DNA from 4 places in the Bacillus sp. GM2 genome. Region 4 is predicted to be linked to each of the others. Evidence: riboswitches for the same ligand, from Rfam matches in the RefSeq annotation. Region 4 holds a riboswitch; each other region holds the start of a gene.
The links. Region 4 has a riboswitch for S-adenosylmethionine ahead of ACVC9U_RS13040 (bifunctional homocysteine S-methyltransferase/methylenetetrahydrofolate reductase). Riboswitches for the same ligand answer to the same signal wherever they lie in the genome.
Positions count from the first base shown of each region.

Region 1: another riboswitch for S-adenosylmethionine. It lies ahead of ACVC9U_RS20530 (5-methyltetrahydropteroyltriglutamate--homocysteine S-methyltransferase); the one in region 4 lies ahead of ACVC9U_RS13040 (bifunctional homocysteine S-methyltransferase/methylenetetrahydrofolate reductase).
Region 2: another riboswitch for S-adenosylmethionine. It lies ahead of ACVC9U_RS14255 (methionine ABC transporter ATP-binding protein); the one in region 4 lies ahead of ACVC9U_RS13040 (bifunctional homocysteine S-methyltransferase/methylenetetrahydrofolate reductase).
Region 3: another riboswitch for S-adenosylmethionine. It lies ahead of mtnW (2,3-diketo-5-methylthiopentyl-1-phosphate enolase); the one in region 4 lies ahead of ACVC9U_RS13040 (bifunctional homocysteine S-methyltransferase/methylenetetrahydrofolate reductase).

Region 1 covers NZ_JBRKSZ010000008.1:1,160,735-1,164,278, forward strand. The annotation lists gene ACVC9U_RS20525 (glycosyltransferase family 39 protein) at 1-21, opposite strand, end outside; gene ACVC9U_RS20530 (5-methyltetrahydropteroyltriglutamate--homocysteine S-methyltransferase) at 162-1,292, opposite strand; SAM riboswitch class I at 1,366-1,475, opposite strand; gene ACVC9U_RS20535 (DUF3298 and DUF4163 domain-containing protein) at 2,151-2,834, shown strand; gene ACVC9U_RS20540 (chorismate--pyruvate lyase family protein) at 2,933-3,463, opposite strand.
Region 2 covers NZ_JBRKSZ010000007.1:2,601,782-2,605,325, reverse strand. The annotation lists gene ACVC9U_RS14265 (ABC transporter permease) at 1-416, shown strand, start outside; gene cspB (cold shock-like protein CspB) at 535-735, opposite strand; SAM riboswitch class I at 1,039-1,152, shown strand; gene ACVC9U_RS14255 (methionine ABC transporter ATP-binding protein) at 1,253-2,254, shown strand; gene ACVC9U_RS14250 (methionine ABC transporter permease) at 2,257-2,907, shown strand; gene ACVC9U_RS14245 (MetQ/NlpA family ABC transporter substrate-binding protein) at 2,929-3,544, shown strand, end outside.
Region 3 covers NZ_JBRKSZ010000007.1:2,105,479-2,109,022, forward strand. The annotation lists gene ACVC9U_RS11690 (methylthioribulose 1-phosphate dehydratase) at 1-273, opposite strand, end outside; gene mtnX (2-hydroxy-3-keto-5-methylthiopentenyl-1-phosphate phosphatase) at 234-932, opposite strand; gene mtnW (2,3-diketo-5-methylthiopentyl-1-phosphate enolase) at 929-2,146, opposite strand; SAM riboswitch class I at 2,231-2,330, opposite strand; gene ACVC9U_RS11705 (pyridoxal phosphate-dependent aminotransferase) at 2,380-3,544, opposite strand, start outside.
Region 4 covers NZ_JBRKSZ010000007.1:2,350,059-2,353,602, forward strand. The annotation lists gene ACVC9U_RS13025 (DUF3941 domain-containing protein) at 1-35, shown strand, start outside; partial or broken gene ACVC9U_RS13030 (CvfB family protein) at 74-942, opposite strand; gene ACVC9U_RS13035 (YajQ family cyclic di-GMP-binding protein) at 1,084-1,575, shown strand; SAM riboswitch class I at 1,653-1,764, shown strand; gene ACVC9U_RS13040 (bifunctional homocysteine S-methyltransferase/methylenetetrahydrofolate reductase) at 1,844-3,544, shown strand, end outside.

The DNA of each region.
Region 1 (3,544 bases), on a different contig from region 4:
GATTTTCCTTTTTTTAATCATTGTTCGATCACCTCACTAAAGAGCATTATAGAAGCCAAATATGATCAAACTATGAACAAATCAAGAAGGAATTTTAAATTGTATAAAGGGGCAAAAAAAAAGAGACATGCCGTCATTAGGCATGTCTCAAATATGAGATGTTATTTCCATACGTCTTCAGCGATCTCGACGACATGGCGCAGTTTTTCCCATTGCTGCTCTTCCGTCAGGAGGTTGCCTTCTTCTGTGGAGGCAAAGCCGCACTGCGGGCTTAGGCACAACTGGTTCAGGTCGACGTAGCGGGAAGCCTCTTCGATGCGCCGCTTAATGGCATCCGGGTTTTCAAGCTCACCGAATTTGGATGTGATGAGGCCGAGGACGACCTGCAAGTCTTTCCGTTTGACATAGCGAAGCGGTTCGAAGCCGCCGGAGCGCTCGTCATCAAATTCAAGGAAAAGTCCGTCTAAATTGAGTCCGTCGAAAATCGTTTCAGCAGCCGCATCGTAGCCGCCTTCCGCCACCCATGTTGATTGGAAGTTGCCGCGGCAGATGTGCATGGTGACCGTCAAATCGTCCGGGCGTCCTTCAACTGCTTCATTAATCGTGTTGGCGAAAGACTGGCGCAGTTCATCAGGCTGGCGGCCGAATGCTTTGATCTGCTCATGTCCTTTGTCTGAGAAAAATACCGACCAGGCCGTATCATCCAGCTGCAAATAGCGGCAGCCGGCGTCGTAAAATGCGCGGATCGCTTTTTTGTAAGCCTGCGCGACATCGTGATGGAACTCATCCAGATCCTTGTACGGGCTTTCTCCAAGTTTTCCTCTGAAAAACAGCATATTCGGGCTCGGAATCGTCATTTTCGGCGTATGTGTGCCCGCAATATCATGAAGAAATTGATAATCTTCCAGCATCGGATGGTTTGTAAAATCGACTTTGCTTGTTACTTTGATACCTCGCGGCTTCGTTTCAACATTATGAAATTGAATGCCCTTGTCCGCTGTGTATCCTTCTACGCCATCAAGTCCTTCAAGAAAATCGAAATGCCACCATGACCTGCGGAATTCCCCGTCAGTAACGGCTTTAAGGCCAATTTCTTTTTGCTTTTCGACAATGCGCTTAATCTCTTCGTTTTCGACTTCGCGCAGTTGCTCAGCGCTAATTTCACCGTTCGCTTTTTGAATACGCGCTTTTTTTACGGGCTCAGACCTTAAAAGGCTTCCCACCTGATCAGCTCTGTACGGTCCGATTTTTCTTCCAGGCGTTTGCTTCAGTACATCAGTTGATTGTGTCATGCTTCATCCCTCTTTCTTTATAGACATAAAAAAGCCCTTCCCGATAAGGAAGAGCTTGATATATTCAATCTCCTCCTTATCTTCAAGAGCACGAACATGCTCTTAAGGATTTAGCACCATTCTGTCATAGACAGCGGTTGCCGGGTTTCACAGGGCCAGTCCCTCCACCACTCTTGATAAGGAAAACCTTTTTATGCGATTTTTTTAATAATTTTAATATTAATACTTTTTATAAAAATGTCAATGGTTAATAAAAGAGCATTTTTAATTTATTCGAGTATTTTTCCAGACGGTTTTGTACTTTTTTTGATATTTTTCAATCTCTTCTTCTGCGATTAAACCGGCGGCAGTGCTTTTGATATCGTCATCCTTCAAGGATCGTATAAGTGTCTAAGGCTTTAGATCATATCAAATCGAATCAGCGTGTAATTTTTTTCGTAAAGGCAGCCGTTAAAACAATCAACGAGGTGTTTGACGACTATTTTCCGCTGTTGATCCCCTGCCAATCCGACTCTCCAAATTTTATACGTCACTTAGCATTCTGTTTTCCGGGTCACTAATGCTCAATGATAGAGAAATTGCGCTTTATGATTGTCTTTACCATCAAGATCTTTTATTAATTGATCCCATACTTAATAGGCCCAATCGACTTCTTTTTCGGTTAAGGACAGGATGTGTTGATATGCTTCATATTGGAGCTGTCGATCGTCTGACTCCAAATCTCTAAAATACATGTGAATCGCATTGAATTAGAATATTTTTCAAAAACTGAAACTTTTTATCGAGTTCACCGGTCTATCATGTGTACCTGATTTCAAAGTGGGTATGATAAACAATGAAAGATTAAGGAGGGTTCTTATGAACATAAAAACAGTGTTTAAAGCGTTAGGTATGTTGATGACAGGGATATTGTTTTTTGCGCTGTACAGTGCGGCCGCACTTCCTTCTGCATACGCGGCAAATGAAAAAAAGCCGACGGTCACGAGCCATACTTACAAAAACGTTAAGGCTTTGAAATACCCGCAGGTTTCAAATGTAAGCACCAAATCTCTCCAAAATAAGATCAACAAAGATTTTAAACGTTATATTGAGCAGTCCTACAAAGATTATGTAAAAAACAAGAAAGACGGTCAACAGCACGGATACCAAACCGATTACCAAACGTCCTTTGAAGTGAAATACCGGACCGGCCAAAAGCTGAGCATCCTGACAAGTAATTACGTCTACTCCGGCGGAGCGCACGGAAATACGGCAGTCCGCTCTTTCAACTATGACCTTGCCTCTAAAAAACGGGTGTATTTATCAGACATCCTAAATACAAAATCGAAAATGGATAAGACAAAAACATACATTTACAACTATATTCAAAAACACAGCGACATTTTCTTCCCGGATGTGAAGAAGAAAGACATCGTCCTTGGTAAAAACACGGCTTTTTATTACACAAAAGACGGCATTGCGATCGTCTTCCAGCAATACGATGTAGCCCCTTATGCTGCCGGAAATCCGGTCGTTGCCGTTCCGAAAACGGTGTATCAATAAATAACAGCCCCTGTTTCGCAGGGGTTTTTGTTTTGAGGGAAGAAGGATTGGGGAGGTTTTGGAAGCTCTTTCATAAAGCGGCAGCTGACGGGCATGATTCAGCCCGGCGTCAGTTCGCAGATTTTTTCTAAATCGAACAGCTCGCAGACATAGAACATGCACTGTCGGCCGCTGATGATCTGATATTTTTTAAAAGCATATGTCCGGTCTGCCGAAACAGGTACAAGGTGTGTGAAATGTTTTCCCTGGCAGTCGCCCGTGCTGAAAATTTCACGCCTTGACTCCAGTTCTGCAATGATTTTCCCGATGGGAAGTCTTTCTTCCTGCAAATCTTGTTTGATAGCGGGCGGCAGTAAGTTTGTTTTGACATAGACATAATTATAAGATAAATAATCAGCGCCTGATTTCAAAGAGGAGGTTCTAAACAAGATGTCATCATCGCGTTGAAACAGTCTCGCTTCTTCAGGTGACAGTTTGTCATAATCAATATTCTTTTGCTGAAAAACTTCGATTTCGGCTTTGCCGCCGATCAGCGTTTCAATCTCTTTGGTTGTTGAACCATCGGTTTTGGTTAACATGTCTTTTACAAGAGCAACAACAGTTTCAGGAAAAAAGTGGCTTACGCTCAATGAAAGGCACCTCCGTACCAAAATTAGAATTTTTTGAAAACTTGTCTTTAAATTTATCATGTGGAGGTGAGTTTGTCTAGA
Region 2 (3,544 bases), 250 kb from region 4:
TATTCGGGGCAGGCGACGGCAGCCAGGTTCACTTGGTGTATGCCGGTGGAACAGTTGAAGAAAAAAGCCTGCTGTTGCACTTGGCCGGCAGCTATTTGCTGAATTCAATTTCGCTTTTGATGATGGCGACAATGGCCTTTATGATTTCAGCTGTTTTCAGAAACAGCTCGCTCGCCGTAGGTATTTCGATTTTCCTATTGGCTATGGGCGGAACGGTGACAAACCTGCTCGCGACGAAATTTGATTGGGTGAAATATATCTTATTTGCCAACACTGATCTCACTCAATACTTTGACGGATCTCCGCTTGTTTCAGATATGACGCTGGGATTCTCGATTGCGGTGCTCGCTGTCTATTTTATCGTTTTTCATGTGCTCGCTTTTGGTGCATTCACAAAAAGAGACATCGCTTCATAAGCGGTATTCACGAAAAAGCCTCACGCCGGTTTCCGGGCGTGAGGCTTTTTTAAATAAAATATAAAAAGACTGCTGACATTCGGTCAGCAGTCCTGTATGAAGATCAGCGGTTCACAGCTTACGCTTTTGTTACGTTAGCAGCTTGTGGTCCGCGGTTTCCTTCAACGATTTCGAAAGATACAGATTGGCCTTCTTCCAAAGTTTTGAAGCCTTCGCCTTGAATAGCAGAGAAATGAACGAATACATCGTCTTGTCCTTCAACTTCGATGAATCCGAAACCTTTTTCAGAGTTAAACCATTTTACTTTACCTTCTAGCATGAAATTTCCTCCTAAAGCGATAACGCTTAAATTCACTATTCTTGCTCTAAAACAAACTTCCAAGACGAAAACTCTTACAAAACTTTCTTCTTAAAGATAGTTCGAACAAAAATAATTACCTTTACTTTACCAGTGTTTAAGCGAAATTACAACTGCTAAACACAATTTTTTTAAAAAAAGTGAAATTTAATGATCAGGGTGAAAAATAAAGCATTGAAAAGAGAGTTTTTGAAATTTTCACGAATCTGATTGACAACATTTCAAAGAAGCTGTAAAGTTAGGTAAAACTTCATGCAACAACACTTCTTATTCAGAGAGGCGGAGGGAATTGGCCCTATGAAGCCTCGGCAGCGGGTTCTGCAAACAGCAGAATACTGTGCCACATCCAACAAGCCGTATGGGCTTGGAAGATAAGAAGAGAGCGGACCCACTCCATTTACTTCGTGTCGTCTAAGGCTTCTTCTTATTTTTTAAGAGGAAGCCTTTTTTGTTAGCCAAAAAGAGGAGGAAGATCATCATGATTACATTTGAAGGCGTTGAAAAGGTCTATGAAAGCGGCGGACAGAAGGTTCATGCGCTCAATGGAATCGACCTTCATGTGGATAAAGGGGAAATATACGGCGTCATCGGATTCAGCGGTGCAGGGAAAAGCACGCTGATCCGCTGTGTGAACTTCCTTGAAAAACCGACGGCCGGAAAGGTTTTCGTCGGCGGAAGAGACTTAATGTCCTTGTCGAAAGCTGAGATTCGCACTGTGAAAAGGAAGATCGGCATGGTGTTTCAGCATTTTAACCTGTTAAATTCAAAAACGATTTTCGCTAATGTCGCAGAGCCGCTCGCACTTGTCAAAACGCCGAAAGCCGAAATCAAGCAAAAAGTGACGGAGCTGCTCCGTTTTGTCGGACTTGAGGATAAAGCCCGCGATTATCCGGATCAGCTTTCGGGCGGCCAAAAGCAGCGCGTCGGGATTGCCCGGGCGCTGGCGACAAATCCGGAGGTTCTGCTCTGCGATGAAGCGACATCCGCGCTTGATCCGCAGACGACCGGCGATATTTTGAAGCTGCTGAAGCGCGTCAACGAACAATATAACATCACGATACTGTTAATCACCCATGAAATGAATGTGGCAAAAGAAATCTGCGACAAAGTCGCGGTCATTGAAAAAGGAAGGATCATTGAATCAGGCAGTGTGTTTGACGTATTTTCCGCGCCGGAAACCGAAACGGCGAAAAGCTTTGTCAAATCAGCCATCGACCACGAGATACCTGAATCGATTCAAAAATTAAATGTGAAGCACCTCTACCAGCTTCAATTTGTCGGCGAATCTTCCGGGAAGCCATTTCTTTCGCAAGTGGCAAAGCGGTTTGACGTAGAAGTCAACATTCTGCACGGAACGATTACAGAGCTTCAGGGAATTCCGTTTGGCAGCATGACGGTTGAACTGCAGGGGGAAGACGGTGAAATCGGGCGGGCGCTCGAATATATACGCAGAGAAAACATTCGCATCAGGGAGGTATAAGCATGCTTGTTACATATGACCAAATCATTGACGCACTGGTTCAGACGATTCAAATGACGGTTTTTTCTCTTTTATTTTCAAGCGTGATCGGCATTCCGCTCGGCATTTTGCTGGTTGTCACAAGAAAGGGGCATCTGCTTGAAAATCCGGCAGTTTTTACGGTTGTCAATATGATCATTAACATTTTCCGGTCCGTTCCGTTTATCATTTTGATGGTTGCTTTAATTCCGGTGACAAGGCTGATTGTGGGGACGTCCATCGGCACATCGGCAGCGATTGTTCCCCTGACTTTTTATGCCGGGCCTTACATCGCAAGGCTCGTCGAGAACTCTCTGCTTGAAGTCGACCCGGGAGTTATTGAAGCCGCTGAAGCAATGGGAGCGACTCCGCGGCAGATCATCTTCAGGTTTCTGATTCCGGAAGCGCTCGGCTCACTTGTGCTGAGTTTTACGGTGGCAACGGTCGGATTGGTCGGAGCGTCGGCGATGGCTGGTGCGATAGGCGCCGGCGGTCTGGGGGATTTGGCGATCACATACGGCTATCAAAGATTTGACACGATGACGATGATCATCACGGTTGCAATTCTCGTCATCGTTGTGCAGGGATTGCAGACATCCGGAAACGTTCTGTCAAAAAAATTGAGAAGAAGATAAACAAAGAGGGAGACGGCTATGATGAAAAAATTTGCATTTGTTGTGATCTTATTGCTGCTTGCGGGAGTGATCGCGGGGTGTGCGGCAGACTCTGATGCGAAAACGATTAATATCGGCATCAGCGGAACGGATACAAGAATCTGGGACTTTGTGAAGAAAAAAGCCGAGAAAGAAGGCTTAAAGCTTGAAATCGTCAAATACTCCGATTATGTTCAGCCGAACCAGGCTTTGGCGGGCGGTGACATAGACGCCAACGCTTTTCAGACGATATCTTACTTTAATGCATTCAAAAAGGAACGCAATCTTAAACTATCGCCGATCGGCACAACGATCATCGCTCCGATGGGCATTTATTCCGAGAAGTATGATTCGCCTGACGATATACCAAACGGCGCGGAAATCGCTGTTCCGAGCGAAGCGACGAACATGGGCAGAGCCTTGCTTCTGCTGGAGTCCGCCGGCCTTCTTCAATTAAAGGACGGATTTGACGGAAACGGAACGCTTGATGCGATTAAAGAAAATCCGAAAAAACTCAAAATCACAACGGTGGCCGCAGAGCAAACACCGCGCGTACTTCCCGATGTCGCTGCATCTGTTATCAACAACGGCATAGCGGTTGACGCCGGCTTCCACCCTG
Region 3 (3,544 bases), 240 kb from region 4:
GTTTGTATTTTGATAGACACAGGTGTGCAGCAGCGTCTCTGCCGACGGTTTCAGCGCATGTCCGGTCTCCGCCGGCCTCCCCTCTTCGTCCGCCAGCAGAAAATCCTCCGCGGACGCTTTTCGCTTATCTTTTCCGCTTGCTGTGATGAGAAATCGCAGCGGGTCTTCTGATACTTTGATTGACAGATTGCCGCTTGTCGCCGGGAACCAATCCCTTTCCGCAAGCTCTTTTTTTACCTCGGCAAGTTCGTGCCGTTTTTGCTCAGGATCCATTCTTTCACCTCCGCGGTCTCTTCAAGTATTCGCTTTACATCGTGGAAATCGCCGAATCCCGCATGCTTCAGGCCGAGCCCCTCACATTCCCGCAGTAAATAATCGCGCGCGATGCACAAGTCGGAACATTTGGCAGCTTCAACATCTGTAACAGAGTCCCCGATCATGACAATAAAATCGTCCCGGCCTTTCAGCCGGCGGATGATGGAAGGCTTGCAGCAGCCGCATTCATTTCCGCAGCCGCCGTCACACGGATACGGCCAGCGGATCTCGATATTGCGTCCTGAGAAGCCGGCCTCATTGCAGTAAATACGTTCCTTTTCGACAATTCCTTCAAGCAGAGGATAGACGAAAAAATCCATCCCTCCGCTCACGACGTAAAACGGAAGACCCTTCTCATCCAGAAAAGAGACCAATTCCTTAAACCCGGGGCGGATCTCGGCTTGTTTCAGTACATATGCCGTAATGTCTTCTTTCAGGCTTGTCGGCAGCAATTGAAACATTCTGCCGACTCCGTCCTTAATCGATATGTCCTTGGACAGAACCCCGTCTTTTAAAGCGAGCCACTCTTCTGGAGCGAATTGTTTCATAATGCTGATGATGTTGTCGTTTGTTGTGATGGTTCCGTCAAAATCGCAAATGATAAGCGGCTGCCTCATACAGAAACCTCAACCCTTCCCCATTTTTCAAGGGCGAGCTTCAAATCGGGAGAACGCTTTGCTTTTTCTTCGACAGGCTCCGCTTCCAGGACGGCATCAATGATCGCCCGAAACGCTCTTCCTCCTCCTGCCGCTCCGTTTGGATGACCGTGAATCCCCCCGCCTGCGTTGATGATATGGTCAATGCCGAAGTCTTTCATCAAGAGCGGGACCATGCCGGGGTGAATACCGGCCGACGGGACGGCGAATGTCGGTTTAAAAACGTCTTCCTTCGTGCATTCATCGTATATGGCAAGCGCATCCCGCTTCGGCAGAGCAACGCCTCCGTACGGTGAAGGGAACAGGCTGAAATCAGCACCCGCATACCGGTTCAGCTTGCCGAGCAAGAGCGAATGGGAAAAACCGTAATGCGGCGACGAAGTGAGTGCGCCGCTTACTGCCGGGTGCGCCATGATCGGCAGCGGGATGTCGTCGTCTTCCGCAAGGCTTTGCAAAACATCGAGCCCGTAGGCGAACACATTCAGCAGCAAAACATCGGCTCCGAGCTCGGCCGCTTTTCTCGCCTTCGATTTCAGCTCCATTGTCCTGCCCGTCAGGTTGACGGCATACAGCGTTTTGCGCCCTGTTTCTTCAAAAGCTGCCTCAAGCACTTTCTTTCCTTCCGTGATTCGTTTTTCAAAGGGTGCACTGCCTGTTTCGAATAAGATTTCATCGTCCTTGATCAAATCCACTCCGCCGAGCGCCTGGTGCCTGAGCTGTTCCTTCAAGTCTTCCATATCGCGGCCGATGACGCCTTTAAAAATGCTCATCAGCAGCGGCCTTTCAAATTCGCCGATTTTTTTCCGGATCCCGTATATGCCGAATTTCGGACCAGGCAATGATTGTTTAAAAGACTGTGAAAACTCCAAATCCGCCAATTTAATTTTTCCGTCAAGAGACAGCTTTCCAAAAACGGACGTCAGCACAGCGGGAATGTCGCTTGTAAAATTGGCTTCCGGATAAGCGATGGTGACTGTTGCCTGTTTTTCCCCCCGCGCGCTTTCTGTTTCTTCGACCTTGACGACGCGTCCTTTATGCTTTTTCAGCTGTTCCTGCTTTAAGAGCGGCAGATCTGTCCACGACCCGACCGTCAGTCCGATCGCGATTTGCTCGGCCCGCTTTTCTGCGTCACACCCTTGATCTGTCAAAACATATGTTGCCAAAAGTTCACTCATTCTGTAGCTCCTTCCTGCTTCATGCATATAAAAAAACCTCTTTTGCTGCTTTAGCTAAAAGAGGTTTCGCATTTCAGGTTCGAATCCTTATCTCTCAGCGTCAGCTGCAAGAATTAGCACCGTGCTTAAAAAGTCGGTTGCCGGGCTTCATCGGGCTTGTCCCTCTGCCTGCTCTTGATAAGAATATTGATTTTATAAATTATTTTGAATTATCCCATCGTTTCTCCCGGTTGTCAATGACTGTCGCCGGTCTTTTTGAATATATTCAGCCTGGCAATACGCGAAGCCGCTTCCCGGAGCCGCTCTTCGCTTGTCAAGAGGCCGACTCTCACATACCCTTCTCCGTGTTTGCCAAAGCCGATCCCGGGCGCTGTGACGACATTCGCTTTTTCGAGAAGCAGATCGGAAAAAGCCTCGGATGTATACCCGGCAGGGACAGGCATCCAGGCGAAAAAAGAACCTTGCGGAGCATCCGCGTGCCAGCCGATTTCACGGACCGCACGAATCCATACATCCCGCCTTTTTTCGTAGCGCTCATTTTGCTCCTTGACACACGCTTGGTCTGATAGAAGCGCGGCTGCCGCGGCGTCTTGGACCGCTTTAAAAAGGCTGACATACATATGGTCCTGATAAAGGTTCAGCGCTTCGATCACAGAGGCGTTGCCAACTGCAAACCCAACCCGCCATCCAGCCATATTATACGTTTTGGAAAGCGTGTAAATTTCGATTCCTGTGTCTTTTGCCCCCTCCGTTTCGAGAAAGCTGACAGGCCTCTTGCCGTCGTAGCCAATCGCACCGTAGGCAAAATCGTGGATGACGCAAATCCCGTTCGACTTGGCAAACCGGACAGTCTCTTCGAAAAAAACAGGTGTGGCTTGGGCACCGGTTGGATTGTTCGGATAATTTAAATACATGAGCTTCGCTTTTTCTTTCACTTCCTTCGGAATCCGGCTGTAGTCAGGCAGAAACTGATTGTCCGCTGTAAGCGGCATCGTTTCCATGTTCGCTCTTGCCAGTTCAACGCCCGACCAGTAGTCGGGATAGCCGGGATCGGGAACGAGCACGGCATCCCCCGGATTTAACAAACATTGCGGAAGCTCGACAAGACCGGCTTTTCCGCCGAACAATACAGCGACTTCACGTTCGGGATCGAGCTCTACGCCGTATTCCCTTTGATAGAACGCGGCTGCCGCCTCCTTGAGTGAACGGCTGCCGCGAAAGGAGGAATACTGATGGTTTTCAGGGTTGCGGACGGCTTGTGCCATTGTATCAACGATGTGATCCGGTGTCGGCTGATCGGGATTTCCCTGACCGAGATTGATGACATCATGGCCGGCGGCGATTTTTTCATTCACCTTTTTCACCAAGGAAGCGAAAAACTGCTCAGGCAGCTGTTTC
Region 4 (3,544 bases):
AACACCAGGAATCAAAGAAGACTGATCACCTGTAAAAAACCGGCGGCGTCCTCATCGGAACGCCGCCTTATATTTATTTTTTCTCGTATGTCCAGCCCTCTTCCTGATAGATTTTATCCTGTTTCATCAGATGGCCGAGCGCCCTTTTAAATGCTGCTTTGCTCATGTTGAAGCGCTCTTTGATATCCTCCGGGTCGCTTTTATCCCAAAACGGCATCGCGCCGTTTCTCGTTCTCATATAAGTCAAAATTTGTTCTGCATCAACCGACAAGGCATCCTGCTTTCTTGGCAGAAGCGACAGATTAACAGAACCGTCTTCTTTTACTTTGATCACCCTTGCGGTCAGCTTTTCGCCGAGCCTCGGCTCTTCCTTTCGCTCAGAAGAATGGATAAAGCCTCTGATGCCGGTTTCGGAAATCATAAAAGAGCCTGATGCGATCAAGCGGTAGATCGTCCCGGTGAGCTCTTTATTCATCAAACCGGGTGAAGCTTCAGTAAACAGCTCGCTGATCTTATCCTCCGGCGCCGGTTTGGCAAACATCCTTCCGTGCCCCGTGATTTTCAGCATACAGTACAGCCTGTCCCCTTTTTGCGGCCATACTGATTCATACGGCGGGAGATGCTCTGTCGCAACGAGGGCGTCCTTGGAGAGCCCGACATCGACGAAAACCCCCATGCCGCTGACGGCATCAACGACTTCCACCCAGCCGTACTGTTCAGCGCTGATGATCGGCTTTCTCATCGTAGCTGCCAGGCGATCTTCATGATCGACATATAAAAAGACATCGACCTCCTCTCTGTCTTCAATATCCTCGGTGATCTCGCTCTGATGCAGAAGGACCGCCGTTTCGCCGTCCGTCAAAAAGTAACCGTAATCGGCTTTATGATCTATTTTCAATGTTAGCTGCTGTCCTGGTTTCATACTGTTTCTTCCTTTCTTATCCGCCTGTTTTTCTTTTTCTTATTATTCCTCCAATGTTCAAATTATTGCCGGATCGCGGCCAGACAAACCGCTCGATATTGGAAGTTTCACCTTATTCTACTATAATTGACTCATAAGTAAAATGGATGGAGGTTTTTCACATGGCGAAAGAAAGCTCATTTGATATCGTCTCAAAGGTTGAACTGCCTGAAGTTCAAAACGCAATCCAGACCGCTCTTAAGGAAATCGGCACACGCTATGATTTCAAAGGGTCAAAAAGCAGCATCACACTCGAAGGAGACGAGCTCGTTCTTGTATCGGACGACGAATTTAAAATGAACCAGCTGAAAGACGTGCTTGTCGGCAAACTGATCAAGCGGAACGTCCCGACGAAAAACATCGAATACTCAAAGCTTGAGAACGCTTCGGGCGGTACGGTCAGACAGCGCGGAAAACTAGTTCAGGGCATCGACAAAGAAAACGCAAAAAAAATCAATAACCTGATAAAAAAATCGGGTCTGAAAGTTAAATCGCAAGTGCAGGACGATCAAGTCCGCGTAACCGGAAAAAATAAAGACGACCTTCAGCAAATCATTGCGATGGTGAGAGAAGCCGACCTGCCGATTGATGTTCAATTTATAAATTTTCGATAAATTCTTAATTTACTGTTGATTATTCCTCCGATTTTCGGTAAATTGAGTAAAAGTAATCAATAGAAACTGAATAGCTGTTCTTATCAAGAGAGGCAGAGGGACTGGCCCGATGAAGCCTCAGCAACCGGTGAATGAATATTCATGACCAAGGTGCTAAATCCAGCAAGCAGTCTGCTTGGAAGATAAGAAGACGGACAAATGTCGATGAAAAGTCTTCTGCTTCACAGAAGACTTTTTTGTTTATCAAAAATGCTTAAGGGGGAAAACGATGGGTTTTTTGGAGGATATAAAAAGCAAAACGTTAATTGCGGACGGCGCAATGGGCACACTTCTGTATTCCTACGGGATCGACAGGTGTTTTGAGGAACTGAACATCTCCAAGCCCGAAGAAGTGAGACGCGTCCACGAAGCGTATGTACAGGCCGGCGCCGATATCATTCAAACGAATACGTACGGCGCAAACTTCATCAAGCTGTCCAGATACGGACTCGAAGACGAAACAAAACAAATCAACGAAAAAGCGGTCCGTCTCGCCCGCTCCGCCGCCGGTTCTGCTTATGTTCTCGGTACGCTCGGCGGAATCCGGACGTTCAACAAAAACTCGTATTCTCTCGAGGACATTAAAAGAAGCTTCCGCGAACAGCTCTATCTTCTGTTAAATGAGCAGCCGGATGGACTTCTGCTCGAAACCTATTACGATTTAGAAGAAGCGCGCGAAGTTTTAAAGATTGCCAGAAAGGAAACCGAGCTGCCGGTCATTTTGAATGTCTCAATGCACGAAGAAGGCGTTCTTCAGGACGGGACCCCGCTTGCGAACGGCCTGAAGCAGCTGGCATCCCTCGGCGCAGACGTCGTTGGCATCAACTGCCGCCTCGGCCCTTATCATATGATCAGAGCGCTTGAAGAAGTCCCGCTTTTAGAAGACGCCTATCTTTCCGTCTATCCGAACAGCAGCCTCCCGTCCCTTGTCGAAGGCAGGCTTGTTTATGAGACGGATGATGAATATTTCAGGGAAAGCGCGGAGGAATTCCGCAATCAAGGCGCACGGATCATCGGCGGCTGCTGCGGAACGACGCCGAACCACATCAGGGCGATGGCTGAGGCGGTCAAAGGGCTTCCTCCAGTCACCGAAAAGCGCGTGAAAATTAGAAAGAAAGCGGCGCTTGCCGTTCAAAATGAAAGGACAGAGCCCGTTCTTGACGATCTGGCCAAGCAGAAACGGTCCATTATCGTCGAGCTCGATCCTCCAAAACAATTAAACTTTGATAAATTTTTGCACGCCGCTGAGGAACTTCAATCAGCCGGAATCGATGCACTGACATTGGCGGACAACTCGCTTGCCACACCGAGGATCAGCAATGTCGCCTGCGGCGCGCTCTTAAAACAGCGCCTCGATATGAGGTCGCTGATCCATATCACATGCAGAGACCGCAACCTGATCGGCCTGCAGTCCCATCTAATGGGGCTCGATACACTCGGGCTGTCAGACGTGCTGGCGATTACCGGCGATCCGTCGAAAATCGGCGACTTTCCGGGAGCGACTTCCGTCTATGACCTGACATCGTTCGATTTGATTAGCCTGATCAAACAGTTTAACGAAGGCTTGTCATATTCGGGTAAACCGCTCGGCAAGAAAACAAATTTCTCAGTGGCGGCCGCCTTCAATCCGAATGTCAGACACATTGACAAAGCGGTGAAACGGCTTGAGAAAAAAATCGCCTGCGGCGCAGACTATTTCATTTCCCAGCCTGTCTATTCAGAGGAGCAGCTCATCAAAATCCACGAGGAAACAAAGCATCTTGAAACACCGATCTATATCGGCGTCATGCCGCTGACCAGCAGCCGCAACGCGGAATTCATCCACAACGAAATCCCCGGTATCAAGCTGTCCGATTCAATCCGCGAAAAGATGGCGCTGGCTGGAAATGACAAACAAAAACAGGCCGAGGAAGGGCTCGCGATCGCCCGC